Anaerobacillus sp. CMMVII: one gene and its partners. The protein of the gene in region 3 binds, or shares a complex with, the protein of the main gene of each other region. Links are inferred from orthologs where the notes say so. Each region holds a gene or a part of one and is shown on either strand. Other genes may lie near its edges. The genes, in order: H1D32_RS20850, rny and pfkA.

Region 1 (8,532 bases), on a different replicon or contig from region 3:
GCGTTTATCTTTTTACTTCTGGGCTACCTACGCACTTTTCATGTCAGCCTTTCATCCTATTATTTTAATAATCCCAACTTCACTAAGCTTTCTGAGATTTGTACTGAATTCCAGGCTGCGCCTTTTAATAAATTATCAGAAACAACCCACATATGGAAACCAGTATTATTATCTAAATCTTGACGTATTCTACCTACAAATACATCATTTTTATTTACCGAATTAACAGCCATTGGATAAAGTTGCTGACTAATATCGTCTTCTAAGATAATACCTGGTGCCTCAGATAACATTGTTTTCATTTCTGTTACAGTTAAGCCAACTGACTCTGTCTCAAAGTAAACAGACTCCGAGTGGCCTGTTTCAACTGGGATACGGACGCAAGTTGCTGCGACTTGCAACTCTGGTAAATGCATAATCTTCTTTGTTTCGTTAATCATCTTCATTTCTTCAAATGTATAGCCATTTTCTTGAAATTTATCTATTTGTGGAATTGCATTAAAGGCAATTTGATAGTGTTTTTCATCTGAACCACAAGGTAAGATTTCAGGTGTAAATTCCTCGCCAGCTAGTATCGCAGCTGTTTGATCCTTCATTTCTTTAATCGCATTTGCACCTGCTCCACTTACTGCTTGATAAGTAGAAACTATTACTTTTTTAAGTCCATATTTTTTACGAATTGGCTCTAATGCCACTACCATTTGAATTGTTGAACAGTTAGGGTTAGCAATAATTCCATTATGTTTGTGTAAATCCTCTTCATTTACTTCCGGTACAACTAACGGTATATTAGAGTCCATTCTAAATGCACTTGTATTATCAACAACAATAGCCCCTCTTTTTACAGCTTCTGGTGCTAATGCTTTTGATACAGAACCGCCAGCACTAAATAAAGCCAACTGAACTCCTTCAAAGCTCCCAGGAGTAGCTTCTTGAATAACTACTTCTTCACCTTTAAAAGTTACTGTTTTTCCTGCAGAACGTTTAGATGATAGTAATGTAAGCTTCGAAATTGGGAAATTACGTTCCTCTAATGTTTTAAGCATTTGTTTTCCAACTGCACCTGTTGCACCAACTACCGCTACATGAAATCCTGTTTCCATTGCCATTGTGAAAATTCCCTCCTTATATTTAAAAATTTAGACATTTCTTCTGCCTAAATTTTCTTATACTATCATCTAATAAAGTAATAGATAGTATATAGATTGTTACCATTTCTCGTATAGAGTTGGCTAGTTTTATTTAATTATTAAAGCCCTTCGACGCATAGCGCCCACATCCTGTGGGCCACGTCAAAGTCTCTAAGACTCGTAAATTACGAGTAATAATTTTCATAAAACATTCAATGACCTGCTAACAATCGTAAGTTTTTATTTATGAAATATCCATACATATGGATAATATCTTATCACAATCTAAGGCAATTGAAAACGGCTTGTGTTTCTCGTAGCGAGAAAGATTAATCTTTATATCGTTCAACTAGAACAGGCTGAAACTGCTTACCTTCAATCGCCGCCTCGACAGTGTCTTGTAGCGCACTCATTCTCGCCACAAGTGAGTTTGGCTTTTTGAATGGATCGTCTTGCCCATAAGGGATGAAGTAAATGTTTTTTGTTGCCATTAACTTCATAATATTCATCCCGTTCAAGCCTAAAGCATCGTTCGTACTAATACCCAAAACTACTGGGTTTAAGTTTCGCAATGTCGCTTTAGCAGCCATTAATACAGGCGAATCAGTCAATGCATTGGCAAATTTACTAGCTGAGTTACCTGTAAGTGGGGCAATCACCATACAATCTAATGGAGTCTTTGGTCCAAATGGTTCAGCCTTCACAATTGAATCGACAATTTCCTCACTTGTGATTTCCTTTATTTGTCGTAACCAATCATCACTTTCACCGAATTTGGTATCTGTTGATTTGACCGTATGAGTGACAAATGGAGTAACTTTTGCGCCTGCATCAACCAATCTTTTCATTTCAGGCAAAACAGCACTATACGTACAGTGGGAACCTGTTAAGCCAAATCCAATATGTTTACCTTTTAATTTCATGATTGTTCCTCCTCAATGTTGTTTTGTTCTTCTAGCAGCAATTTGGAAAGAACATTTGCGATAATTTGCCCTGCTGTTTTCGGGGCAACAATCCCAGGTAATCCGGGAGCAAGCATTGCTTTTATTCCCCTTTTTTCTGCATAACGAAAATCTGTACCACCTGGTTTTGAAGCCAAGTCAATAATTAGGCAACGAGTAGGCATTTTTGCCAATACCGTAGCAGTTAGTACTCTAGCTGGAATCGTATTAATACAAACATCAGTATTTGAAACTTCGTTCGCTAGCTGATCCAACTCAATCGGTTGAAATCCCATTTCATAAACTCGGGCTAGTAGGTGATTTTCACGTGCCGCTACTTTTACATTGGCACCAAGGGCATGAAAAGCTCTCGCCACTGACATCCCCACTCTACCAAAACCTAAAATTACGATATTAGAACGATGAATGGTTATATCTGTGTTTTGTATGACCATCATTAGCGTTCCTTCCATAGTTGGAATAGAATTATAGATCGCTACATCATCTCGTTCAAATAATTCAACCAGCTTTCGCTTGGCAGCTTGCACGATCGTTTTTAGATATTCATTACTAATTCCTGAAAATACTGTACAATGCTTTGGAGTTGCTTTTAGGTGGTTTTCGTTTAAGATAATTTTTTCATTAGAAAAAATGGTTTCAATTTCGCCTTCTGAACTTGTTCCACTGACCGGTAACACAATTGCTTCTATCGTACTAAAATCAACCTGACTAAGCTGAACTTTAGTAGCCCCAACAAACCCTTCGTCTAGTTGGTCAAAGCCGATTAATGATATTTTTGCATCAAGCTCTATAAGTTTGCGGATTACTTCAAGTTGTCTTGCATCTCCACCAATAACTGCAACATGTTTCCCTGTTAACATTGTTCCTCCCCTTTCTCACTGTTGTTTCGTTGTAAAACGTTACACAGGGGAATACTCCTTATTAATTTCAAAATCATATTATGTATAAATGAACTAATCGGTGACAATTGCCTCTTTTAATAAATCGCTCTTTTACTAAAAGCCACAAAGTTTACAGGGCCTTTTACAAAAGAAAAAGTCATGCATCATGCATGACTTTTACTGTCCCTCAAGGTTCAATTTCAAACACCTAGACGTAACGTATTCAGTTAAAGTACAGCGTTATTCCTTATCAACATCGATAATAATCATATCTGCACCGATTTTAATGATTTGACGCCAATAAACAGTTACTTCTTTTTCTTTCTTTCCTAAACCAAACCATTTCATCGAGGGTATAATAAACGATTCGATTTTCCCTGTCTCTTCATCAATAACAAGGTCTGTCTGACCTAACATACCTAGCCGTTCGCCTTTATCATAATCGATGATTTCTTTGCCGCTAATTTCACTTAATCTCACGTACGTCCCCCCTTAATTCATAGCTTAGATTAATTTGAACTATTCACACCGCGGAGCTAGTTTGAGGATATAGCTCTAACTACTTCATTTTTATGTGGACAATAAAAAAAAATACCAACAAGAGTCGGTATTTTTTGAGAATTTTATTTCATGCTACTAAGAAGTTGTCCTTGTGGACTAATTAAGGCGATTGAAAACGGATGACTAAACAGTTCTGAACTTAATTTATTAACATTAGAAATCGAAACGCTATTGATCTCCTCAATCATTTCATCTAAAGAACGATGACGTTTTAAAAGCAGTTCATTTTTTCCATTTCGACTCATTCGACTGTTCGTACTTTCCAAACTTAACATTAAGTTACCTTTTAATTGCTCTTTCCCTTTTGTTAACTCTTTTTCAGTAATTCCCTGCTTAGAAATACTATTAAGTGTTGCCATAATCGTTTCGTATAGTTCATCAAGTTGATGAGGGGCCGTTCCACTATACACAGTTAACATCCCATTATCGTGATACGAAGAGTGATAGGAAAAGACGGAATAAGCAAGCCCTTTCTTTTCCCTAACATCTTGGAATAAGCGACTGCTCATACTTCCACCTAAAATATTATTGAGAAGAACAAGACTATATATATCTTCGTGGCCAATAGCAAGGCCATTAAAACCTAAACACAGATGTGCTTGCTCTGTTTCTTTTTTACGAACCATTTTTTCAGCTAAAAATGTAGGAGCAATATATTCACGCTTTGTTTCACTCTTTTTAACATCTTTAAAGATTGCCTCTATTTGTTTGACAAATTCTTCATCAACATTACCAGCTACGGATATTACTACATTTTCGGCAGTATACTGATCATTCATATAATCTCTTAACGTTTTCTCAGAGAATGAATTCAACGTTTCTTGAGTTCCTAAAATTGGATATCCTAAAGAATGAGATCCGTAGCTTGCTTGAGCTAACAAATCATGAACAATATCATCAGGAGCATCTTCATACATTTTAATTTCTTCAGAAACAACATTTTTTTCTTTTTCTAACTCTTTTGATTCGAATAGGGAGTGAAAAAACATATCTGATAAGACGTCAAGAGCGATCTCGGCATGATCATCCAAAACCTTAGCATAGTAACATGTGTACTCTTTAGATGTAAACGCATTTACCTGACCACCGATTCCATCAAAGGCTTCTGCAATTTCTTGTGCAGAACGCTTTTTTGTACCTTTAAAAAACATATGCTCTAAAAATGTGAGACCCCGTTTACTTCTGCAGTCTCAAAGCGAGAGCCTGTTCCGATCCAAATTCCGATAGAAACAGATCTTACCGTAGGGATTTTCTCTAACACGATTCTAAGACCGTTGGGAGTTTCGAACTTTTGTATCAATCTAATTTCCTCCTAATTGTTCAATATGACTCTAGAGTTTCACTTGGAACACTCGTTCTCTCCTCGCTAAGAAGATTCGTAACAGTGTTAATTTGATACCCCTTAGCCTTTAAGCCAGTTATAAGCTGTTCTAATCCTCCAACGCTACTTGCTGTTGGATGCATTAAAATCATCGCCCCTGGCTCTACCTTTTGTAGAACACGACCAGCCATAGCTGTAGGCTCCGGATTTCGCCAATCTACTGTATCAACCGTCCAGAGGATTGTATACATATCCATACTTCTCGCAATATCAACAACATCCTGTCGATAGCTTCCACTAGGTGGCGCAAACCATGTAGGTGTGACATCTAAAGTAGCTTTAATGACTTCATTTGTTTTTCTAATTTCTTCAGTAATACTCGAATTAGATAGTTTTTTCATATCAGGATGAGAATAAGCATGATTACCAATTTCATGTCCTTCATCAATAATCATTTTCGCCAAGGTTGGATTTTTCTTTGTCCAAGATCCATCAAGAAAAAAGGTTGATTTTACGTTATGTGCTTTCATTATTTTTAGCATCGACGGCAAATATTCATTTCCCCACGCGACATTTACAAGAAATGTAACCATTTGTTTTTCAGGGTTACCACGATAAATCGGTGAAGGTGGAAGGTCATGTAAATGAACTTCCGGCGGCACTTGTTTATATACTACCTTATTTTCTAAAATTTTCCCATCTTTACGCACTTTCTCATAGGATGCTTCGATATCAACCTCAAGACCATTAAGGCCAGGTACCGCTTTCCATACTCTATCCACTACTGCATTGATCGGCGGTTTGTTATGCTCTTTTGCATATTGTTTAAGTTCTATAAAAAGAGGATCATCGAAGGTAGTAACAGCAATACTCTCCCTTTTAATATCCTCTAAATAATTAGTAGTATATGGATTTTGAATTGTACCGATAGATAAAACAATTATAATAAAAAAAGTGCATACATGTAAAATAAACTTCTTCAACATTAACTGTCCCCCCTTGTACTAAAAATTATGCACAAGTTGGACGAGGTAGAACAAATTCAGTGTAGAGTTATGAGTTTTGAGTTTTGAGATTTAGTTATGTAAGGTAGGCTTCGACGCAAGCACTTGAAAAAACTCAACACTCAACCCTCTTCACTCAAAAACTAGAAAAAAAGAGACTGGTTAGCCCCAGCCTCTCCTTTTAATTTTCTTGCTTTTGTTCTTTTAGAACCGCTTTATGGGATAAATTCACTCGACCTTGGTTATCAACCTCAGTAACTTTAACTAAGATTTCGTCTCCAATTGCCACAACATCTTCAACTTTATTCACACGCTCTTCAGCTAATTGCGAGATATGAACAAGGCCATCTTTGCCTTTAAAGATCTCTACAAATGCACCAAATTTTTCGATACGCTTAACTGTACCAAGGTAAGTTTGACCAACCTCAACTTCTCGAACAATGTCTTCAATAATCTGTTTCGCTCTTGCATTCATTTCTTGGTTAGTTGATGCGATAAAGACCGTACCATCTTGTTCGATATCAATTTTAACACCAGTTTCTTCGATAATCTTATTAATAACTTTACCACTCGGGCCAATAACATCACGAATTTTATCTGGGTTAATTGATAGCATTAAGATTTTCGGTGCGTATTCAGAAAGTTCAGTTTTAGGCTCACTAATAGCTGAAAGCATATTATCTAGGATATGCAATCGACCTTGTCTAGCTTGCTCTAACGCTTCTTCTAAGATAGCGCGATTAATACCAGAAATTTTAATGTCCATTTGTAAAGCAGTTATCCCGTCTTTCGTACCTGCGACTTTAAAGTCCATGTCACCAAGGTGGTCTTCCATACCTTGAATATCAGTTAGTACTGTATAGTCTTCGCCTTCAGCAATAAGACCCATTGCTATACCAGCAACTGGTGCTTTAATTGGCACACCTGCAGCCATCATTGCAAGCGTACTAGCACAAATACTCGCTTGAGATGTAGAACCGTTTGATTCTAACACTTCTGATACTAATCGAATCGTGTATGGAAACGTTTTTTCGGATGGAATAATTGGCTCTAATGCACGCTCACCAAGTGCTCCATGACCAATTTCTCTTCGGCCTGGTCCACGAATCGGACCTGTTTCACCTACACTGAATAATGGGAAATTATAATGGTGCATGAATCGTTTTGATTCTTCAATTCCTAATCCATCAAGAATCTGAACATCACCTAATGCCCCAAGAGTACAAATACTTAATGCTTGTGTTTGTCCTCTCGTAAACAAACCAGAACCATGTGTTCTAGGTAAAATATCAACTTTTGAAGTAAGCGGACGAATTTCATCCTTAGCTCGTCCATCTGGACGTACTTTTTCTTTTGTAATTAAACGTCTTACTTCTTCTTTAACGATTATATGAAGAACTTCTTTTACTTCACCTAAATCAAGATCTTCAGTTTCTTCGAAATGCGCAACTGCTTTTTCCATGACAGCATCAATAGCAGCTTGCCTTGCGTGTTTCTCTGTAACTTGAACCGCTTGTCTTAACTCAAGGTCTGCAAATTCACGAACTGAAGCCTCTAGTTCTGCATCTACTTTATGAAGAATTATTTCTGTTTTTTCTATCGTTCCAAGTTTTGCGATAATTTCTTCTTGGAAAGCAACCAGGCGTTTAATTTCTTCATGACCAAACATAATAGCTTCTAACATAACTTCTTCAGATACTTCTTCACTACCTGCCTCAACCATGTTAATTCCATCTTTTGTACCTGCAACAACCAAATGAATATCACTTTTTTCTAATTGTTCTGTTGTCGGATTAATGATGAAATCTCCATCAATTCGACCTACGGTTACACCAGCTATCGGGCCATCAAATGGAATATCAGAAATAGATAATGCTAGCGATGATCCAACCATCGCGGCCATTTCTGGAGAACAATTTTGATCAATACTCATTACGATGCTAATAACTTGTACTTCGTTACGAAACCCTTCAGGGAAAAGGGGACGAATTGGTCTGTCGATTAATCTACTCGTTAAGATTGCATTTTCGCTCGGTCGGCCTTCCCGCTTAATAAAGCCACCAGGGATTTTCCCAGCTGCATATAAACGTTCTTCATAGTTTACAGTAAGAGGAAAGAAATTTAACGGCTTAGGAGATTTAGAAGCTGTTACTGTTGCAAGAACAGCGGTTTCTCCATATCTTACCATAACAGCGCCATTTGCTTGCTTCGCAAATTCACCGATTTCAAACGTTAACTCACGACCAGCCCAATCAATTGAAAACTTTTGTGTTTCATGTTTCATTATTAGGAGTACTCCTCTCGTCTACTTAAAATTTTGGCAACAACTTGCCAATTCATGCGTAGGTTTGTTTTACTATTCTTCATCTTAAAGTATAAGATGATTCATTAACTTCTATTATTTCCTTAAATATGTAAATTCAAAAGCATTTTATTCATGAATAAATACTGAATAATTATAAATATTTTCCAATAAAGAAATCTAACAAAAAAGCGGGAAGAATCCCGCTTTCATGTTCTCATTATCTACGTAAGCCAAGCTTATCAACTAGGTTACGATAACGTGTAACGTCTTTATTACGTAAGTAAGTAAGTAAGTTACGACGTTGTCCAACCATTTTCAAAAGACCACGACGTGAGTGATGATCCTTCTTGTGTGTACGTAAATGACCG
Region 2 (10,931 bases), on a different replicon or contig from region 3:
TTTTGTTGTTCATTCATGTGTAGTTGCTCCTTTTCTAAAAATTACGTACCAATAAACTAGTATATAGAGTTTTTGGTAGAAACTCAATAGTTGATGTAATTGAGTTTTGAGTTTTGAGTTTTGAGTTTTGAGTTGTTTGGAAGTAGAAACTTCGAAGCAACTTCCTAATAACTTTAAACTCAACACTCTAAACTAAAAAGGCTGACTTGCGTCAGCCTTTTCTTCTTACATAAATTCAGTTAACAATCCGTCAAACGTTTCTTTTTCAAGAGTAAGATCTTGATCTACTAATGGAGTTTCTTTAAAACCATGAACCAATTGCTCATATGAAGGTCTCTCTTTATTTTGATAGATTAATCCAGTCACTAAGCCATTATGTTCCATTAATGTATTAACTGCCTGAGCGCGATTTGTTGGGTCATACCCTTCAATCGAGTCGAGCTTTACAATATTCTCTTTAAACCACTCATACGTATTTACCTTATTAAATGTGACACAAGGGCTAAATACGTTAATGAAAGAGAACCCTTTATGATTGATCCCTTGCTCGATGATTGACGTTAGTTCCTTCAGGTCACTTGAAAAGCTTTGAGCAACAAACCCAGCACCTGCAGAAATAGCTAACTCCATGATGCCGATCGCAGACTCAATTGATCCAGTAGGTGTACTCTTTGTTTTAAAACCTAGTTCACTTCTTGGTGATGTTTGACCTTTTGTTAGTCCGTATATTTGGTTGTCCATAACAATATAGGTAACATCAATGTTTCTTCTAATCGCATGGACCGTGTGACCCATTCCAATTGCAAAACCGTCACCATCTCCACCAGAAGCGATAACTGTTAATTCACGATTTGCCATTTTTACCCCTTGAGCGATTGGTAATGAACGACCGTGAATACCATGGAAACCATATGAATTGATATAACCTGAAATACGACCTGAACATCCAATTCCAGATACTACTGCAAGGTTTTCCGGCTCTAATCCTACATTTGCAGCTGCTCTTTGGATAGCTGCTTGAACTGAGAAGTCACCACATCCTGGACACCAGTTAGGCTTGATATTATTTCGGAAGTCTTTAAATGTAGACATTTATAACAACTCCTTGCATTGATTATAAATTTCTGATGGTAAGAATGGATTTCCGTCATACTTCAGAATATTTTCTAATTGACAATTGATATTCATTTTAATAATTTGAGCAAGTTGTCCAGTCGCATTATTTTCAACTACGACAACTTTTTTAGCTTTATCCATTAATGGCTTAAGCTCATCAACTGGGAACGGATGCACTAAACGCACTTGAGCATGGTTCACTTTGAAACCATCATTTTCTAATCTTGGTAAAGCTTCCTCGATTGTGCCTCGAGTAGAGTTGAAACCGATTACTAGTAAATCCGCCTCTTCATGCGGTGCATTCGTGAAGATTGGATTTTGGAAATGCTCATGTAATGTGTTTAGCTTCGTTAAGCGTTTATTCATTTGGTTAATTCGGTTTGTTGGGTCTTCCGATGGTTTCCCTTGTTCGTTGTGCTCTACACCTGTTACATGGTGAATTCCATTTTTCATACCAGGTACAACACGTGGGGAAATTCCATCTTCCGTCACTTCATATCGTTTAAAATAATCGCCGCCTAAGTCAGGAAGCTCAGCATTTAGATCTAGTTTTCCTCTACGAATTTGTAAGCGATTGTGATCTAGTGGCTCAACCGTTTGTTTCCCTAATGATAAAGCTAAATCAGTAAGGATAATAACCGGACATTGGTATTCTTCAGCAATGTTAAACGCTTCAGCACTATCATAGAATGCTTCTTCTACTGTACTCGGTGCGATAACTACCTTAGGAATTTCACCATGTGTTCCATAGATCATAGCCATTAAATCCGATTGCTCTTGCTTTGTTGGAAGTCCTGTACTTGGACCACCACGTTGAGTATTGACAATTACTAGTGGAATTTCAGTTATTCCTGCTAAACCAATGGCTTCCATCATCAACGAAAGTCCTGGTCCTGCTGAAGCAGTTAATGTACGAACACCTGCATAATTTCCGCCGATTGCCATTGTACAAGCAGCAATTTCATCCTCAGTTTGGATAACAGCGCCACCAAATTCCGGTAATTTTTTCGTTAAGTATTCCATTATCTCAGAAGCTGGTGTAATTGGATATGCTGGCATAAACCTTGCTCCACCTGCAAGAGCACCTAGAGCAATCGCATGGTTTCCAATCATAAACATCCGCTTTTTACCATCTGCTTTTTCAAGCTCGAATGACTGAATTTCTCCAGTAGCAGCTTCTACTAAGTACTCTGCACCACGTTTAATGGCTTCCATATTTTTTTCAACAACTGAACTACCTTTTCGTGAAAAGATCTCTTCAACTACTTCACGGTAAGACTCAGGAGCTAGGCCTAAAACAGCACTCGAAGCACCAACTGCCACCATGTTTTTCATTAATGTAGTACCTAATTCACTAGCGATATCCGTAAATGGAACCGCATACATAGTTCCTTTTGAACCTTCTGGAAGCTTTGGATTGAATTTAGAGTCAGCGATTACCACGCCACCCTCTCTTAATTCATGAATGTTTACATCGATCGTTTCTTGATCAAATGCAACTAGTATATCTAAATCATCAGAAATTGAGTTAATTGCTTTCGAACTTACACGAATCTTGTTGTTTGTGTGACCGCCTTTAATACGAGAAGAAAAGTGACGGTATCCATAAAGATAATAGCCTAAACGATTTAATGCTATTGCAAATATTTCTCCGGTACTTTCAATACCTTCCCCTTGTTGTCCTCCAACTTTCCAGGAAAGTTGATTGATCATGCTCTCCACCCCTTTTGGTAAATGACAATGTCTATATGTCACGATTTACATTGTATCTCTAAATGGAAATGTGACAAATTTGTTAATAGTTCGAACGATTACAATGATAGACTTAAAACACAGAAAAATCAAGCAGTATTTACTTAAAATTCGAATAAATTATTGTACTTTATACCTCAATTAAAAAGTTTAAAAGACCTCTTTAATTGTGAAACCGTATCCCCATTCCATACTCTAAAAGAGAGTAAACGTTAGGCAATTTATTGCACACAAGATATGTAAAAACAACTGATAAAAAGGGTTTAAAAAAGTATGTTTGTGATGCAATAAACTTTTAGTAATATAAAGCTCTTTTCGTAAAAAATATTCTTAGGAAAAAATACTAATACGATAAAAACAGTCTAAATTCGACAGACTCATTTTGCTCTTTTCGTTAGTGTTTCACAGACCATTCTAAAATGAATAAGCCTTTGTTAGATTCATAGCATCACTCGCTTTTCATTGTTAAGTCAATTCCTTTTGGTTTAAGCAAAAGCTTTTATAAACAAAATATAGTAAATATTTTGTCATATATTAAGATTTCACCATGGTTGAAGAAAATCCTGCATGAAAAAATAGTTTTTTTCTGCGTTTATCGACTGTTTTCACCTAAATTGTGGTTTCAATTAGGCGTTTAGAGCCGAAACAGCTCTCTGTGTGCCCAAAAAATTCGCATGACAAAAAGGGGCTGTCCCATAAGTGTAACTCAGCACTCGTCTAGCTAAACTGTAGCGGCATACGCTTGCATACAATCTACAGATAGAGTTGTGCTAACTTACATTTTCAAGGACAGCCTCTCGTGTTTCATTAATCGTTAGCGAAAATTCTTACCTAGGCTCAATAATTAACTTGATTGCTGTTCGTTCTTCCCCATCAATTTTTATGTCGGTAAATGCTGGAATACAAATTAAATCAATTCCACTTGGAGCTACAAACCCTCTTGCAATTGCAACAGCTTTAATTGATTGGTTTAGCGCTCCGGCACCAATTGCTTGAATTTCTGCAGCTCCTCGTTCACGAATTACACCTGCTAGGGCACCAGCTACTGAATTAGGGTTAGATTTTGCTGAAACTTTTAATACTTCCATTTCTTTAAACCTCCTCAAATGTGAAACTTGTGTTTTTCATTAGTGGAATGCTAAGCGCTGCTCTTCAGTTTCCCTGAAAATATGCCTTGTTCAGTATATATTCAAAAATAATCCTGATATTCCACATTCGAAGAAGTTTTATAAGAAAAGCGTTTGCTTCAAGTAGGTGACCTCACTAGCAAAAGTTACTCAAAAAATGGATGATCTTCATTGATGATAATTGGCGAAATCGATTTTGCAGCTCCGGTATTAGGGTCTATCTCTATGAGCACACCATTTAATTGCTCTCGCCCTTTTGCGACCTCAAACCTTACTGGTAAAGCTGTTAAGAACTTATTCAAAACAGCCCCTCGTTCCATGCCGAGAATGCCATCATAAGGCCCTGTCATGCCTACGTCAGTCATATAGGCTGTCTTGTTCGGTAAAATACGATGATCAGCTGTTTGAACGTGTGTATGAGTACCAACGACCGCAGAGACCCTACCGTCTAAATACCAGCCCATGGCTTGTTTCTCGCTTGTCGCTTCCGCATGAAAGTCGACAAAAATAATCGGCGTTCTTTTTTTGACAATCGCAATTAATTCATCTACTTTTTTAAAGGGACAATCTAAAGGAGGTAAAAATGTTCTACCTTGAATACTGATAATGCCCACTTCGATTTGGTTTACTTTCACAATTGTATAGCCTTTCCCAGGAACTCCCTCTGGAAAATTAGCTGGACGCACTAGATTTGGGCAATAATCAATTACTTCGATTAGTTCTCGTTGATCCCATGTATGATTACCCAGGGTTACAGCTTGTGCACCTAGTTCAAGCATTTGCTTATAGATCTTCTCGGTAATTCCTTTTCCGGACGCTGAATTTTCGCCATTTACAACCGTAATGATTGGTTTATATTTATTTTTTAATTTCGGCAAGTATGTTGCGAGCATATCACGTCCCAAAGAACCCACAACATCACCAATAAATAATAATTTCATGCTTACACCTCTTATGTACTTTTGTTTTGAATTTTAACACATAGCAGTTTTAAAACAAACTCGAATGGCTGGTTTTGAGCCAAAAAAATAAAGTGGCGATTGGCCACTTTATTTTGCATACTCGACAGCTCTGGTTTCACGAATAACTGTAACTTTAATGTGGCCAGGGTAGTCAAGCTCTTCTTCAATTTTCTTGGTAATATCTCTTGCTAAACGGTACGCCTCACTATCATCGACCATTTCAGGCTTAACCATAATTCTAACTTCACGACCTGCTTGGATGGCATATGTTTTTTCAACACCATCAAACGACTCGGAAATTTCCTCAAGCTTTTCTAAGCGACGAATGTACGTTTCAAGTGTTTCACGTCTAGCTCCCGGTCTGGCGGCTGAAAGTGCATCAGCAGCTGCAACAAGGCTTGCAATAATAGACGTTGCTTCTGTATCACCATGATGTGAAGCAATACTATTAATAACAACTGGATGTTCCTTATATTTGACAGCTAATTCGACACCAATTTCCACGTGACTTCCTTCGACCTCATGGTCAATAGCTTTACCGATATCATGGAGAAGTCCTGCCCTTTTTGCCAGTTGAACATCTTCTCCTAATTCAGCAGCCATTATTCCAGCTAGTTGAGCCACTTCGATAGAATGCTTAAGAACATTTTGTCCATAGCTCGTTCTAAACTTCAGTCGTCCTAAAATCTTAATTAGATCTGGATGTAAACCGTGAATTCCAATTTCAAACGTTGTTTGTTCACCATAATCTCTAATCATTTCATCAACTTCGCGTCTAGACTTATCAACCATTTCTTCAATTCGAGCTGGGTGAATTCGTCCATCTTGAACCAACTTCTCAAGAGCAGTACGGGCAATTTCCCTTCTTATTGGATCAAAACCAGAAAGAATTACTGCTTCAGGAGTATCATCAATTATAAGATCAATACCAGTTAACGTTTCAAGGGCACGAATGTTGCGTCCTTCTCGTCCGATAATTCTTCCCTTCATTTCATCGTTAGGAAGAGTTACAACAGATACAGTAGTCTCAGCAACATGATCGGCTGAACAACGTTGAATCGCAAGTGACACGATTTCTTTCGCTTTCTTGTCCGCTTCTTCTTTTGCCCGTGTAACTAATTCTTTTACCATTAAGGCAGTTTCGTGAGTTAACTCATCTTTCACGTCTTTCATAATGATTTCTCTAGCTTCTTCTCTAGTAAATCCTGAAATACGTTCAAGCTCAGCTTGCTGCTTTTGTAAGAGTTCCTCCACTTTGCTATCCATCTCTTCAATATGTCGTTGTTTTTTGGTGAGAGCTTCCTCTCGCTTTTCTAAGGATTCCTCTTTTTTATCTAAGGTTTCACTTTTTCGATCAAGGATCTCTTCTTTTTGAACCAAACGATTCTCTTGTTTTTGAATCTCATTTCTTCGCTCACGAACATCACGCTCAGCATCTTGACGCAACCTATGAATTTCATCTTTTCCTTCAAGGACAGCTTCTTTCTTCAGTCGCTCTGCTTCACGTTTACTTTCTTCAATAATTTGATTTGCTGCATGTTCCGCACTAGAAATTTTCGCTTCTGCTATCGATTTTCGAACAAGATATCCAACAACTGCACTAATTGCTGCAGAGACAAGCAAAATGAAGATGAACACGTAAATGTTAATTTCCATACTTTCACCTCCCCTTGCTATCTAATTGTTGGGTTTTCATCATACATCATTTTCATTCGTATTAGGTGTGCACATCCAGCACAGGTTACCTTTTTTATTAAAATAAAAAAAATAGCCAATAGTAAAATGCGGGTATTCTTCACAATTGTATAATTGCTTACTGTTATTGTCAAGCTTTGTCAATAAACAGAAGTTCTAAACATAATTTTACGAATAATATTTATCTGAGTGAATTTGATAATTATCTTAATCAAATTCATATAGAACTTAATAGAGAACATAATGTGGGTGAAGCCTTACGAAAAATGCCAATTAAATAGAAAAATCTACTTTCCTAGCACAGTTGTTTTTTGGCTACTCGTTTGCCTACTATCTCAGAAACTAATCACAACCACTTAGAGCCTAAAAAAATGACTTAACCAATATTCCCTCGAAATAATTTCTGCTAAACGAAGGGCAATTTAGTTAAGTCATTTATTAATTACTATTAAATTAGTTTACTTTAAATCTAACGGAAGATCTGCGAACTCATCTTCTGATGGTGGATCAACTTTAATTTCACCATTTAATCCGTAATGTTCACGAATTTTCAGCTCAATTGCATCTTTAATATCTGGATTTTCTTTTAGAAATTGTTTAGAATTTTCTCGACCTTGTCCTAAACGTTCCTCATTATATGAGTACCATGCACCACTTTTGATAACGATATCTAATTCAGATCCAATATCTAAAATTGAACCTTCTCGAGAAATTCCTTCTCCGTACATGATATCTACTTCTGCTTGCTTAAATGGAGGAGCAACCTTGTTCTTTACTACTTTAATTTTTGTTTTGTTACCAACCATGTCATTTCCTTGCTTTAACACTTCTGCTCTACGAACTTCTAAACGAACTGATGAATAGAATTTAAGTGCTCGTCCACCAGGTGTTACTTCAGGGTTACCAAACATTACCCCAACCTTTTCACGGATTTGGTTGATGAATATCGCAATAATTTTTGATTTATTAATCGCACCAGACAGCTTTCTTAATGCCTGTGACATTAAACGAGCTTGAAGCCCAACGTGACTGTCGCCCATTTCACCCTCAATCTCAGCCTTCGGTACAAGAGCAGCTACAGAATCGATGACAAGAATGTCTACTGCACCACTACGAACTAATGCTTCAGCAATTTCTAACGCTTGCTCCCCAGTATCCGGTTGTGATAAAAGTAATTCATCGATATTTACGCCTAGTTTTTGAGCATAAACAGGATCAAGAGCGTGCTCTGCATCGATAAATGCCGCTTGTCCACCTTGACGTTGCACTTCAGCAATTGCGTGTAAGGCAACTGTTGTTTTACCTGAAGATTCCGGACCGTATATTTCAATAATTCTTCCTTTTGGATAGCCACCTACTCCTAGGGCAATATCTAATGCTAGTGAACCACTAGAAGTTGTTGAAACTCTTTGTCCAGCTTGTTCCCCTAACTTCATAATTGAACCTTTTCCAAACTGTTTTTCAATTTGGCGTAACGCCATGTCTAATGCCGCCTTACGATCTCCCATTGTTTCATCTCTCCTTAAATATATATCTTGAATAATTTTTAATTTGTCTCAATTAAAACCGATATCAATATCATAACTTGTTTTTTGAGATTTGCCAATAGTTTTCCCGAACATTTATTCGTCTTTTTTTGGAAGTTATTCACTGAAAAAAAAAGAATAAGAGACTAACACCCTCTATGATCGTAAATTGTATGTAAAGCACAATCAATGTGTTATACAAACCAGTTACTTTTCTGAAGTAGTTAGTCTCATCTTGATTTAATTTTTCTTAAAATTTCTTTTCTCTTTTAGGTCTTGGTTTGGCTGGCTCAAGGTTTACACGAGCACCGTTTAGCCTAGAGTAACGTAGAGCCTCATAGACAAATGGTGCACTATCCTCTGGAACCTCAATAAAGGTAAAGTTTTCAAAAATATCAATTCGACCCATAGACTTTGAAGGAATCCCAACTAGCTCTGAGACCTCATCAATCACAATTTTTGGTGTTAATTGTACATTCCTACCGACATTGATGAAAAAGCGAACCATACCACTCGCAGCACCTGTATCACCAAAGTCATAGCTATCATCTTCCCCAGTAAATTCGCGATGGAAGGCTACCTTCATTAGCGCTGCAACTACTTTTTCAGATGGATATTCACCTAACATTTCGTTAACTAGTGGCTCAAAGAATGTAAGTTCCTCATCAGCTTCAATAATAGAAATTAACTGCTGTTTCCAAGATGCTTGTTGTTTTTCTACAACATCTTCAATCGATGGTATTTCTTCCGAAGGAATTGACATCTTGATTTCCGATTCAATTGAACGGAGGTGCTTCATTTCTCTTGGTGTTACTAAAGTTAACGCTAAACCTTTTCTACCTGCTCGACCCGTACGACCAATACGGTGCACATAACTCTCAGGGTCCTGTGGTATGTCATAGTTGATTACATGGGTTACATTATCAACATCAATTCCACGTGCTGCAACATCGGTAGCAATTAAGAATTCAATCGTCGAATCTCTGAATTTTTTCATGACACTATCTCGTTGCATTTGTGTTAAATCACCATGAAGGCCATCTGCCATGTAGCCTCGAGCTTGAAGAGCTTCCGTTAATTCAGCCACACCTTTTTTGGTTCGACAAAACAAAATTCCTAAATCAATTTCTTCACTATCAATGATTCTACATAGAGAATCTAATTTATTTCTTTCTAATACTTTATAATATACTTGATCGATAGACGGAGCTGTAACCTCGCCTTTATTAATAGAGATGACTTTTGGCTGCTTCATGTACCTTTTGGAAAGTTTCATAATCTCCTGTGGCATTGTCGCAGAAAAAAGCATCGTTTGACGGTCCTCATTTACTTCTTTAAGAATGGATTCAATATCCTCAACAAATCCCATATCTAACATTTCATCTGCTTCATCTAAGACAACGGTATGAACTCTATCTAATTTCAAGGTCTTACGACGAAGATGATCTAAAACACGCCCTGGCGTACCAATCACAACATGAACACCTTGCTTTAGGGCACGAATTTGATGACCAATCGATTGTCCACCGTAAATTGGTAACGTTCGTGTCCGTTTAAACTTCGATAATTTTTGTAACTCTCCTGCTACCTGGATTGCTAACTCTCTAGTCGGGGTTAATATAATCGATTGTACATACGGCGCACTAGAAACCTTATCTAACAAAGGAATTCCGAATGCAGCAGTTTTGCCTGTTCCGGTTTGCGCTTGTCCAATGACGTCACCACCTTCAAGAATAACAGGAATTACTTTTTCTTGAATTGGAGATGGTGCTTCAAAGCCCATTTCTTTTATCGCTTTTTTAATATCATTTGATATTTGAAAATCATCAAAATACATTATTTTTGCCACCTTTTTGAAATTGTTTCAACAAACAATACAAGCCATATTTCACTGACCTGCTCTGAATTTGTTCACGAGTTCCTGCTAGGCTGATTGGGTACACTTTAGTCTCTTTACCTACCTCTGAAACTCCTATAAAAACCGTCCCTATTTCTTTACCTTCGATTGGCATTGGTCCAGCTACTCCTGTAAAACTTATTCCTACATCAGTACTGAGCAAATCTCTTACGTTATCAGCAAGAGACTTAGCACACTCCCCGCTAACCGCACCAAATTGTTCAAGCACTTCATTTGGAACCTGAAGAAGCGTTTGTTTTAGTTCATTACTATAACAAACCACTCCACCTTTAAAGATTTCTGAAATTCCTGGCAGTGTAGTCAATTCACTTGAAAAGAGTCCACCGGTTATACTCTCAGCAGCTGCTATTGTGAGGTTTTGCTTCTTATAGAGAAGGGCAACTTCTTTTGTCAGAGTCGTTTCATCATAGCCATAAAAAAACGCGCCAACTCTTGACATAATCTTCGTTTCTAGTTCCTCAATCAATTTCATGCCTTCTGTTTTACTTTCATGTTTAACCGTTAATCGAATCGTCACTTCTCCATCTTTAGCTAAGGGGGCAATCGTAGGATTTGTTTGTGCCTCAATCAAATCAAGGAGTTCAGTTTCTAATTGCGATTCACCAATACCGTAAAAATTCAGTACTCTTGAGATGATTTGTTCTGATTTATCAAGCTGCGAAAAGAGAAACGGCAGGCCATAAGTTGTAAACATTGGTTGCATTTCTTTCGGCGGCCCTGGTAGAAGTAAATACTTAACCTCACCTTCCTGAAAAGCCATCCCTGGAGCCATCCCATGATCATTCGGAAGGACCATTGAGCCTTCAATCACAAGCGCTTGTTTTCGATTATTTTC
Region 3 (10,937 bases):
ATCTTTACGAGGCGCTACAGGTTCTTTGCCTTCACGAATACGTGAAAACGCTGTCACGACAGTTTGCACTTGCGCTTGCAGCTTTAGGGCTTTTCTTCTATTTGCTTCCTCAGATTGATCATCTGCTTCTGTATCGTACAATCCCAAGATTGAAATGGCTGTTCGTAATGCTGCCATTGGATGAACCTCTTCATTTGGATACATCTTCATTTGGTCAATAACACCCTGTGGAACTTCTGCATAACTAGCTAATTCCTCTGTTAGTTGAACTAATTCCTCTTCCTTAGGAAGACGACCGTTCCATAGAAGGAAAATTACTTCCTCAAAGCTTGCATTATTTGCTAAATCATCAATATCAAAACCATGGTACGTTAAAACCCCATCAATAATTGAGCTTACGCTCGACGTTGTTGCAACAACACCTTCAAGACCACGAGTTGTACTCATTTCTCAACCTCTCCTTTACGAATAGAATAGAATGTACGTTACTTACACGTGTGAAACAAAGACAGCCTTCCAAAAAGTCCTAAAGCAGTGTTGCCGACGATTTTAAATCTACTAATCTCTCATTCAATAGGTTTAATGTTCTATAGTAAAATATTATTTTGTTCCTTATTGAACATATTGTTCCAAAAACGCCAGCATTATTAAAGTAATGAATTTAGGGCTTTTTGAATATCCTCTTTTTTGGGAAGATCACTTTATGTACAAAAAGAGTTTTCTTACAAATTTAATTATAAACATTTTTCACAGTTTTGTGAACTTTAATTTTAAAATAAATTCCGACTATTTTAATTCTTGTGAAAACTTTCACGAAGACTAGTCCTAAGGACCAATCGAACTAAAAAAGTTTACAACCCTCATTGCCAAATAGGCAATCCCCGCCCCTATTAACGGACCAACTGCAACACCGTTAAAAAGTGCAACTGCTAAAATCGTTCCGAGTACTAGGGCTGCGGTTATATGGGGATCTGTTTGCAATAATTCAATCCCACTTGCAGCTATAACAGCAACAAATATTCCTGCACCTAATGCAATCCAAGCATACATAGATTTCATTGAATCAAAGAGTTCCTTAAAACCTATTTGACCAGTAATAATCGGTACAAGTACCGCAATAGTAATTATTGTAACACCCGCTTGTATCCCCTTTTGCTGTATGAGAGGGAAAGCTTTGTCACCAAAACCAATCAATTTTACAAGTAATAAAAAAACAACAGCAATCATTAATGATTGATTTTTTGCAATAATACCAATGACTAATAGAATTAGCATAAAAGTTGTTGCTTGTGAAATCAAAAGTATGCATCCTTCCTTGGTAGGCCTAACCATTTTTATCTTAACATAGAAATAAATCTTTCGCCAAGATTCAAGACTATTTTGTGTCCAAATTCCGAATAAAGTTTTTCAAATATTATATTTTATCGCTTTTAACTAGTTTCTTCTTAAAAAATAATCGCTTTTTAAAGCCCAAATTCTACATTCTAAATTATGTATACAAGCCATATATATACGGTAATAGAAATTTATAGAAAGGGGGTAGAAACCTGTTGAATTCAAACTACTTTCAAATTCTACTGAAACTCATTTTCGTTCTAGTAATCATAGTCGGTATTTTCTTAACTATATTTTTTGCATTTAAGATAGCATATCCTTTTATATTCGGACTTATTTTGGCCTTTTTCTTAAATCCTCTTGTTAATTTTCTTCAAGAAAAAGCAAGGATAACTAGATGGCTCTCTGTTACAATCGTCCTTGTTTGCTTACTTGCAACTACCATTGCTTCAATAACTTTTTTGCTATCAGAAATTATCATGGGAACAAATTACTTATCACAATCTGTCCCATTCCATTTTCAAACACTGATCTATAGTTTTCAGGATATGTTCACTAGTAGAATCATTCCTATTTATGAACAGATTTCTACTTTATTCTATTCCTTAGAGAGTGATCATCAAGCAACAATCCTAGCATATATTGAAACAATTACTGTACAGATTACATCTACCGCTAGTTTAACTATTCAATCCTTATTAACTGGTATTTCTGACTTTCTGTTAGGATTACCTAATTTAGCATCTGTAATCATTTTTTCTTTATTGGCAACGTTTTTCATTAGTAAAGATTGGTATAAACTTGTTTTTATTTTTAGAAAATGGATTCCGGATGTTATCGTTGATAGAACAAAAGATGTGATGATTAGTTTAAAGAAAGCGTTCTTTGGATTTCTGTTTGCCCAACTAACTTTGATCTCCATTACTTGTTGTATCGTGTTGATTGGCTTACTCGTTTTAAAAGTTGAATACCCTATAACAATTGCTCTTATTATTGCGGTCGTTGACCTGCTCCCCTATTTAGGAACAGGATTAATATTTCTCCCTTGGATTTTTTATAGTTTTTTTTCAGGACAATTACCATTGACCATTGGATTATCTGTTCTTTATGGGGTGGTTGTTATCCAACGGCAGATCATGGAGCCCAAAATTCTCTCCTCTAGTATCGGCGTTGATCCTTTAGCTACTTTAGTTTCGTTATTTATTGGGTACAAGCTTTTTGGTTTTTTAGGGTTAATCATTGGACCGGTTCTCCTGGTCTTTATCCAAACATTGCATAATGCACACGTTTTTCGAGATTTGCGTAATTATATATTAAAAAAAGGTTGAGAGACAATGTCCCTCAACCTTTTTACATTCTATCTTCGGTTAATAATAATTGATCCATTTTTTAACATTCTATCAAATACTTTTTGGAAAAATCCTTTTGCAATTGTTCTCGTGCTCGGTATTAATAGAAAAAAGCCAATTAAGTCTGTTATAAACCCTGGGGTGAGGAGAACCACTCCTCCTACTAAAATACATAATCCATCTAAGATAATTCCACTAGGAATTTGCCCTTGCTGTAATTGGAGCTGTGCTAACCGAATTGTTTGTAACCCTTCCTTTTTTGCTAACCAGGCTCCTAATACACCTGTAAAAATCACTAATAGAATTGTCCATGGTATACCGATTGTATTACCCGAAAGAACGAGAACACCTATTTCTAGGGCTGGAACGACGATTAATAGTAAAATAAAAATTCTTAACATAACAGTACTCCTCTTCAAATAAAACTAATGTTGTAAGAATGTCGAATAGATCATTGAAAGAACTCTATTAAATAAATAACATGCTAAGATATAACTTGTCTATATATTATATGCTAGTCAGGGCTATTATGCTATTTATTGAATGCTGTTTTCGTAAACTTTGTTGCTTCTTAGGTCGTCTTTTTAGAATAAATAAGCTTTTTGGGACAAATTTATTTGTCCCAATGGCTTATTTATTCTCAAAAGCTTCACGCAAAGCGTGAAGAACCAAGCATTCGCTTGGGTACTACCTAAAAGCTAATAGCAACAAATACTAAAAAGCGGTTATATTTCTTATATCAAAAAAACGCTAAGATATTTAATCTCAGCGCTCCTAGTTACATCACTTATAAAATACTGGCATGACCTTTGTAGATATTGCCTCTAGTACTGTCTACGGTAATCTCATCACCGTCTTCAAATTGGTCTGTAGCATGGTTTACTCCAACAATGACAGGAATACCAAGGGTTAAACCAACAACAGCTGCATGGCTCGTTAAACCACCTTCTTCGGTAATTACCGCTCCTGCTTTTTCAAAGGCTTCCATCATGTCTTTGTCTGTAGCAACAGTTACAAGAATAGCTCCGTCCTTCATTTTAGCGATAGCATCACTAGCCGTTTTTGCAACAACAACTGTACCAGTCGCTGTCTTGCGCCCGATGCCTTGTCCTTTAGCAACAACTTCGCCAACTACATGAACTTTCATTAGGTTCGTTGTACCTGTTTCACCAACTGGCACACCAGCTGAAATCACAATTAAGTCTCCATGATCAATAAAATCAGTTTTTACTGCTTCTTGAACGGCAATTTCAAGCATCTCATCAGTTGAGGTAGCCTTTGTACCCAACTGCGGATAAACACCCCAAGCTAATGCTAACTTACGGCAAACTTCTTCTGAATGTGTTACAGCGACGATCGGTGATTTTGGACGATATTTTGAGATCATTCTTGCTGTATGACCACTCTCAGTAGCTGTAACCACGGCTGCAGCGTCTAAGTTAAGAGCAGTATGAGCAACCGATTGACTGATTGCATCCGTGATTGTTCTTTGACTTTCTCGTCCTTTTCTTTTTAACACTTCTTCATATTTTAACGCAGATTCTGCTCGAACGGCAATTTTATTCATAGTTTGCACAGACTCGACAGGGTACGTACCAGCAGCAGTTTCTCCAGATAGCATGATTGCATCTGTACCATCAAAAATGGCGTTCGCAACATCACTTGCTTCAGCGCGAGTCGGACGAGGGTTTCTTTGCATAGAGTCTAACATTTGTGTTGCTGTAATTACTGGTTTTCCTAGTGAGTTACATTTTTTGATTAAGTTCTTTTGCACTAATGGCACTTCTTCTGCTGGTATTTCTACACCAAGGTCACCACGTGCAACCATTAATCCATCCGAAACCTCTAAGATTTCGTCAATGTTGTCCACACCTTCTTGATTTTCAATTTTAGGAATGATGTGAATACCACTTGCTCCATTCGTTTCCAAAAGCTCACGAATTTCCAATACGTCTGTTGCACGACGTACAAATGATGCCGCAATAAAGTCAACTTTTTGTTCGATCCCAAAGCGAATATCATTGGCATCCTTTTCAGTAATACCAGGTAAATTTACGCTTACATTCGGTACATTAACACCTTTTTTATTTTTGATCGTCCCACTATTTAAAATCTTTGTTTTTAATTCAGTAGTTCCAACCTCAATGACTTCAAGTTCAATTAACCCGTCGTCTAATAGAATTTTTGAACCAACACTAACATCATTAACAAGACCTTCGTACGAAATTGAAAATTTCTCAGCAGTACCCATAACTTCTTCCATAGAAATAATAACTTCATTTCCTGCTACTAACTCTGCAACTCCATTTTCAAAATTATTTGTACGAATTTCAGGACCTTTTGTATCAAGTAAAATCGCTACGTGTTTTCCTGTAGCTGCTGCTGCTTCACGGATGGACTTAATTCTAGCTCCATGCTCTTCGTAATCACCATGGGAAAAGTTTAAACGCGCCACATTCATACCTGCATTTATTAGTTGTGTTAACTTTTCTAAACTCTCACTTGCCGGACCAATTGTACATACTATTTTTGTTTTTCTCATTATGAAAAACCTCCTACTTTCCTAAATAACATCATAAAGTTCTTTTTTTGGAAAAGTGTTATACACTTTATGGTTGCTTACGACTATAAAGTATGTCATAATTAAATTGTAAAATCCTAATTAGATCGATAATTCCTTAGATAATTGGTACATAGCTTGATCAATCTTATGTTCCTTAGCTAGAGCCTCGTCAATACCGTAGGATACAAGAACGTTATTCTCAATTCCTACTGTCTTGCCAGCCTCACCAGCTATTAGTAACTCTACTGCCTTTGCACCTAATCTACTCGCTAATACACGATCAAAACCAGTTGGTGAACCACCACGTTGAATATGGCCTAATACAGTTACTCTAGTTTCTAAGTTTGTTTGTTCTTGAATTAATTTACCAATTTCAATTCCGCTGCCTACACCTTCTGCTACTACGATAATACTGTGTTTTTTGCCACGAGCATGTCCACGCTTTAGTCGTGCAATAACATCACTCATCTCATATTCCTCTTCAGGTATAAGGATAGTCTCCGCACCATCTGCAAGACCAGACCAAAGTGCAAGATCGCCTGCATTACGACCCATTACTTCAATTACATATGTACGTTCATGTGAGGTTGCTGTGTCACGGATTTTATCAATTGCCTCAATAACTGTATTTAATGCTGTATCAAATCCGATTGTAAAATCAGTTCCTGGGATATCATTATCGATTGTTCCTGGTACTCCAATACATGGAAAACCATGTTCAGTTAATTTCTTTGCCCCTTGGAAGGACCCGTCTCCACCTATCACGACTAAGGCTTCGATCCCGAATTTATTTAACTGCTCAATAGCCTTCTTTTGCCCCTCAAGCGTCTTAAACTCCTCACATCGAGCTGTGTAAAGCATTGTACCACCACGATGAATGATATCGCCTACAGACCCAATTTCGAGCTTTTCAATATGACCAGATATAAGACCTGCATATCCATAATAAACTCCATAAACTTCTAACTCATGAAAAATCGCTTTTCGAACAACTGCGCGAATAGCTGCATTCATTCCTGGAGAGTCCCCACCACTTGTCAATACTCCAATACGTTTCATACATATTCACCTCTCTACAATTTAAAAAAATCCTAGTATTAGTTTATGTACTAAAATCACTTAAACCATTCATTGAAAAAGCAAATAGTTTTTCAATAGTATTTTCTGTACGAGTATAAAAATAACACTTCTAATTCTAATTGACAATAGACTTCAGAGGACAAAAAAAAGCCTTCTCTAATCTTAGAGAAAGCCCAACCCTTATTTCACGCTAATGACATCGTTTACAATGCCATACTCACCTATTTTGTTAAATTTTTCGTAACGATGCTCTACTAGCTCATTTTCAGAAAAGTTAGCTAATTCGGCCAATGAATTTGCTATTACTTTTTCGATGGCACTTGCTTGTACTTTAACATTTCGATGAGCGCCACCTCTAACTTCAGGGATGATTTCATCAATAACATTAAGATCCTTTAAGTCAGGAGCAGTAATTCTCATCGTTTCTGCAGCTCTTTGAGCAAGACCGGCGTCTTTCCATAGGAGAGCGGCTGCCCCTTCTGGAGAAATCACAGAGTATGTAGAGTTTTTCTAGCATATGAACGTGGTTTCCTACACCTAACGCCAAAGCTCCACCACTACCACCTTCTCCGATCACGATACAAATGATTGGAACGGTTAGTCCTGCCATTTCTAATAAATTTCTTGCTATCGCCTCACTTTGGCCTCGCTCCTCAGCGGCAATTCCAGGATACGCCCCTTTTGTATCAATGAAACAAATAATCGGTCGTTTAAACTTATTGCTTGTTTCATTAACCTTAGGGCCTTTCGGTACCCTTCTGGATGCGGCATTCCAAAGTTTCGACGTAAATTTTCCTTTGTGTCTTTCCCACGTTGATGTCCGATTACAGTTACAGGTTTCCCATGAAATTTTGCAACACCTGCTACAATCGCTTCATCGTCACCATATAATCGGTCTCCGTGTAGCTCAATAAAATCTGTAAACATATAAGATAAGTAATCCAAAGTCGTGGGCCTTTCACTATGACGAGCGATTTGTACACGATCCCAAGGCTTCATGTTTCCATAAATGTCGTTTTCTAATTGTTCTAAGCGTTCTTCAAGCTTGATTATTTCGCTCGACAAATCAATTCCCTTATCTACAGTAAACTTTTTTAATTCTTCAATTTTTAACTTTAATTCAGTAATTGGTCTTTCAAAAGGTAGTTCATTAGCCATGTGTCTACACCTCCTTTTATGTTAATACATCACTATGAATGTCGATTATCGTTGTTAACATTTGCTTCATTTCCAATCGCGACACAACTCGATCTAGCTGCCCATGTTTTAATAGAAACTCAGCTGTTTGAAAGTCATCAGGTAATTCTTGACGAATGGTTTGTTCAATAATCCTTCGTCCTGCAAACCCAATCAATGCTCCTGGTTCAGCGAAATTATAATCTCCTAGCGAAGCGAAGCTAGCAGAGACTCCTCCTGTTGTAGGATGAGTCATAATTGAGATGAAAAGCCCACCCTGGTTATCAAGCTTTTTCAAAGCTGCACTTGTCTTAGCCATTTGCATAAGGCTTAGTACACCTTCTTGCATTCTAGCTCCACCTGACGCAGAGAAAAGAATAAAAGGTGCTTTTAGTTCTATTGCTTTTTCAATAGCTCTAGTTATTTTTTCGCCAACGACTGAACCCATACTGCCCATACGGAATCTTGCATCCATAACGGCAATGACAATATTCATTTCTGACATTTTACCTTGACCTGTTACGATAGCTTCGTTTAGACCCGTTTTATTTCGGTCAGCATTAGTCTTCTCTGTATAAGTAGGAAAAGCTAATGGATCTTTAGATATCATATGTTGGTCAAACTCAATGAAAGTACCTTCGTCAACTAAGCTAGCAATCCTATCATAAGCTGTCATACGATGGTGATAGCCACAAGAATCACATACATAGAGATTTTTTTTCAATTCCTTGGTGTACATAATCGTCTTACACTTTGGACATTTTGTCATTAGTCCTTCTGGAATATCCATTTTTACTTGGTCTGAAGGAATTGTAGCGTATTTCTTTTTCTTAGAAAATAAGTCCCTTAACACAGTTACACCTCTCTTGTGGACAAGATCATTAAAATTTTCATAATCATACCATATAAAAATCAATAGTTTCAAGGCAAACAATCCAACGAATAACCCTAAATTCTCTCTAGAAACGACTGTTTTCGAGATGATTTTTTAATGCAAGAATACCCTGATCTACGTCTCTATTTTTTAATGCAGTTAGAATTTTTTCATGCTCCATGATGGATTGCTCCGGTCGTCCTTCCCTAGACAAGGATTCCCGCAAAGCGACCTTACTATACTCCACAAGTGAAATCCATATGTTAAGCAGTAATCTATTATGACAAGCTTCTACAATTGTTTTATGAAATAGATAGTCTTCTTCCACCGGAAATTTTCCATTTTGCCAGCTGTTTTTAGACTGAACAATTAGTTTTTCTAAGATTTCTAATTGACTATCATCTATTCTTTCACAAGCTAGCCGTAATCCTTCTACTTCAACAATTTTTCTCGTTTCAGCTAAATCACTTCTTGCTTTTTTCTCTCGTAAAAAAAAACTCGCTAGTACTTCTACTAGACGATGACCACCAATGCTTTTAATAAACGTTCCTTCGCCACGACGTGTTTCAATTAAGTCTAGGAGCTCTAGTGATCTAAGTGCCTCGCGCACAGAAGAACGACCGACATTTAATCGTTCACTCAACTCTCTTTCAGATGGAAGCTTGTCCCCAGCTATCAATTGATCTTCTTGAATAATGTGGTTTAATTCTCGAATAATTTCGATATAAACCTTATCTTGTTGTGATGACATTAGTTATCACCACCTTTTTATAGTTTGGCAATTCCCAAAAAGTTTTGCTTTCAAGAATAGCAATACGTACATGCATAGAGAAAATGCAGACGACTTTCGTTAAATTGAATTAGAGTTCAGAGATTAGAGTTTCAAAATTTACATGCAAACCGTCGTTTAGGAACTCTCCGCTCCGAACTCTTTTTTAGTTTAGAGTTTAAAGTTTAAAATGTAGAGTCTTTGTTTGTAGAGCTTCGATGGCAAAACATAGATGCAACTATAAACTATACCCTGTACACTCTCAACTATACTACTCAATAGTTGCAAGTTTTTTCGTTTTAGCTTCTACTTCATCCGGGTTCACTTTCCTTCTTGCCACACCTGTCTCCATCGCTGCAATCGCAACTGCTTTGGCAACTGCTGGAGCAACACGAGGATCAAATGGTGCTGGAACTACATAATCAGCATGAAGTTCTTCATCTGATACTAAACTTGCAATTGCTTTAACAGCAGCAATTTTCATTTCCTCGTTAATATTTGTAGCATGAACATCTAATGCACCACGGAAGATTCCAGGGAATGCAAGAACATTATTAATTTGGTTTGGAAAATCAGAACGTCCTGTTCCAATAACACTTGCACCAGCCGCTTTAGCGTCTTCGGGCATAATTTCTGGAACTGGATTAGCCATCGGGAATATAATTGGGTCTGGGTTCATACTTTGAACCATTTCCTTTGTTAAAGCTCCTTCTACAGAAACCCCTACAAAAACATCTGTTCCTTTAATAACATCCTCTAAAGAACCTTGAAGTCTCTCACGATTTGTTACTTTTGCAATTTCATCTTTTACTGGGTTCATGCCAACCGCACGGCCTTCGTAAATCGCACCTTTTGTATCACATAGAATTACATCTTTTACACCCATACGTTGCATTAATTTCACACATGCGATACCAGCTGCACCAGCACCATTCGCAACTACTTTTACTTCAGAGATAGACTTCCCTGTTAGTTTTAAAGCATTTAATAATCCAGCAGCTGTAACGATAGCTGTACCGTGTTGATCATCATGAAAAATTGGAATGTTACATTCTTTTTTCAAACGCTCTTCAATGACAAAGCAGTTAGGAGCTGCTATATCTTCAAGGTTTACACCACCAAAAGTTGGCTCAAGTAGCTTTACTGTTTCAATAATTTTCTCAACATCTGTTGTCGCTAAACAAATTGGAAAAGCATCTACACCTGCAAATGATTTAAAAAGAAGAGCTTTCCCTTCCATTACAGGTAGAGCTGCCTCTGGACCAATATTTCCCAGGCCTAATACTGCAGTACCATCTGAAACCACGGCTACCATGTTGCCTTTCATTGTATACTCATAAACATTGCTTACATCATTATGGATTTCCTTACATGGCTCTGCTACTCCCGGTGAATAGGCCAAACTTAAGTCCTTTGCATTACGAACTGGTATCTTAGAAACCGTCTCTAATTTCCCTTTATTTACTCGATGCATATGTAGTGCTTCTTCTCTTAATGTTGCCACAAACTTCACTCTCCCCTAATAGTCATTTAGAACCAGGTATAAAAGTGGTCTGACCACTTCTCCCCTTTTATATTATAACAGATGATCTTCTTCTGTACATACCCCTTATCCCTTTCTCACAACATTTGCTTTTCCTAACATTTGAGAAAGTTCATCTATACATTGATCAGATGCAGAAATGGTAAAATCATCCGATAATTCTACCGACTGTTTTTTATTTTCGTAATAAAGGATGACCTTTACTTTACCAGGGTATTTTTTTAACGTTTCTTTTAATTTTACAAGGT

Evidence for each region.
Region 1: pfkA (region 3) and H1D32_RS20850 share a complex: the UniProt entries of both Bacillus subtilis proteins name them as parts of the possible RNA degradosome complex. The link is inferred for Anaerobacillus sp. CMMVII from one-to-one orthologs.
Region 2: pfkA (region 3) and rny share a complex: the UniProt entries of both Bacillus subtilis proteins name them as parts of the possible RNA degradosome complex. The link is inferred for Anaerobacillus sp. CMMVII from one-to-one orthologs.

Annotation. Positions count from the first base shown.
Region 1 is NZ_JACEHK010000016.1:144,950-153,481, reverse strand. Bases 5,593-8,532 are described here. They hold H1D32_RS20850 (polyribonucleotide nucleotidyltransferase), read right to left. Parts: upstream 8,144-8,532; coding sequence 6,041-8,143; downstream 5,593-6,040. Other genes in these bases: rpsO (30S ribosomal protein S15), read right to left, coding at 8,382-8,532; H1D32_RS20855 (polysaccharide deacetylase family protein), read right to left, coding at 5,593-5,841. Also shown: asd (aspartate-semialdehyde dehydrogenase), read right to left, coding at 60-1,103; H1D32_RS20875 (dipicolinate synthase subunit B), read right to left, coding at 1,460-2,053; dpaA (dipicolinic acid synthetase subunit A), read right to left, coding at 2,050-2,952; H1D32_RS20865 (YlmC/YmxH family sporulation protein), read right to left, coding at 3,214-3,453; more of H1D32_RS20855, read right to left, coding at 4,855-5,592. UniProt on the Bacillus subtilis protein: Involved in mRNA degradation. Catalyzes the phosphorolysis of single-stranded polyribonucleotides processively in the 3'- to 5'-direction. Necessary for competence development in Bacillus subtilis.
Region 2 is NZ_JACEHK010000016.1:170,220-181,150, reverse strand. The notes cover bases 4,330-7,192. They hold rny (ribonuclease Y), read right to left. Parts: upstream 6,614-7,192; coding sequence 5,045-6,613; downstream 4,330-5,044. Other genes in these bases: recA (recombinase RecA), read right to left, coding at 7,111-7,192; H1D32_RS20980 (TIGR00282 family metallophosphoesterase), read right to left, coding at 4,330-4,936. Also shown: tRNA (N6-isopentenyl adenosine(37)-C2)-methylthiotransferase MiaB, read right to left, coding at 1-17; H1D32_RS20995 (2-oxoacid:ferredoxin oxidoreductase subunit beta), read right to left, coding at 226-1,092; H1D32_RS20990 (2-oxoacid:acceptor oxidoreductase subunit alpha), read right to left, coding at 1,093-2,829; H1D32_RS20985 (stage V sporulation protein S), read right to left, coding at 3,696-3,956; more of H1D32_RS20980, read right to left, coding at 4,142-4,329; more of recA, read right to left, coding at 7,193-8,160; H1D32_RS20965 (DEAD/DEAH box helicase), read right to left, coding at 8,429-10,018; H1D32_RS20960 (competence/damage-inducible protein A), read right to left, coding at 10,005-10,931. UniProt on the Bacillus subtilis protein: Endoribonuclease that initiates mRNA decay. Initiates the decay of all SAM-dependent riboswitches, such as yitJ riboswitch. Involved in processing of the gapA operon mRNA, it cleaves between cggR and gapA.
Region 3 is NZ_JACEHK010000002.1:473,900-484,836, reverse strand. The notes cover bases 4,327-7,195. They hold pfkA (6-phosphofructokinase), read right to left. Parts: upstream 6,307-7,195; coding sequence 5,347-6,306; downstream 4,327-5,346. Other genes in these bases: pyk (pyruvate kinase), read right to left, coding at 4,327-5,226. Outside these bases: citZ (citrate synthase), read right to left, coding at 1-447; H1D32_RS06470 (DUF441 domain-containing protein), read right to left, coding at 826-1,332; sporulation integral membrane protein YtvI, read left to right, coding at 1,551-2,663; H1D32_RS06460 (FxsA family protein), read right to left, coding at 2,693-3,085; more of pyk, read right to left, coding at 3,472-4,326; accD (acetyl-CoA carboxylase, carboxyltransferase subunit beta), read right to left, coding at 7,502-8,356; H1D32_RS06435 (FadR/GntR family transcriptional regulator), read right to left, coding at 8,463-9,128; ystJ (NADP-dependent malic enzyme), read right to left, coding at 9,418-10,650; H1D32_RS06425 (DNA polymerase III subunit alpha), read right to left, coding at 10,756-10,937. UniProt on the Bacillus subtilis protein: Catalyzes the phosphorylation of D-fructose 6-phosphate to fructose 1,6-bisphosphate by ATP, the first committing step of glycolysis.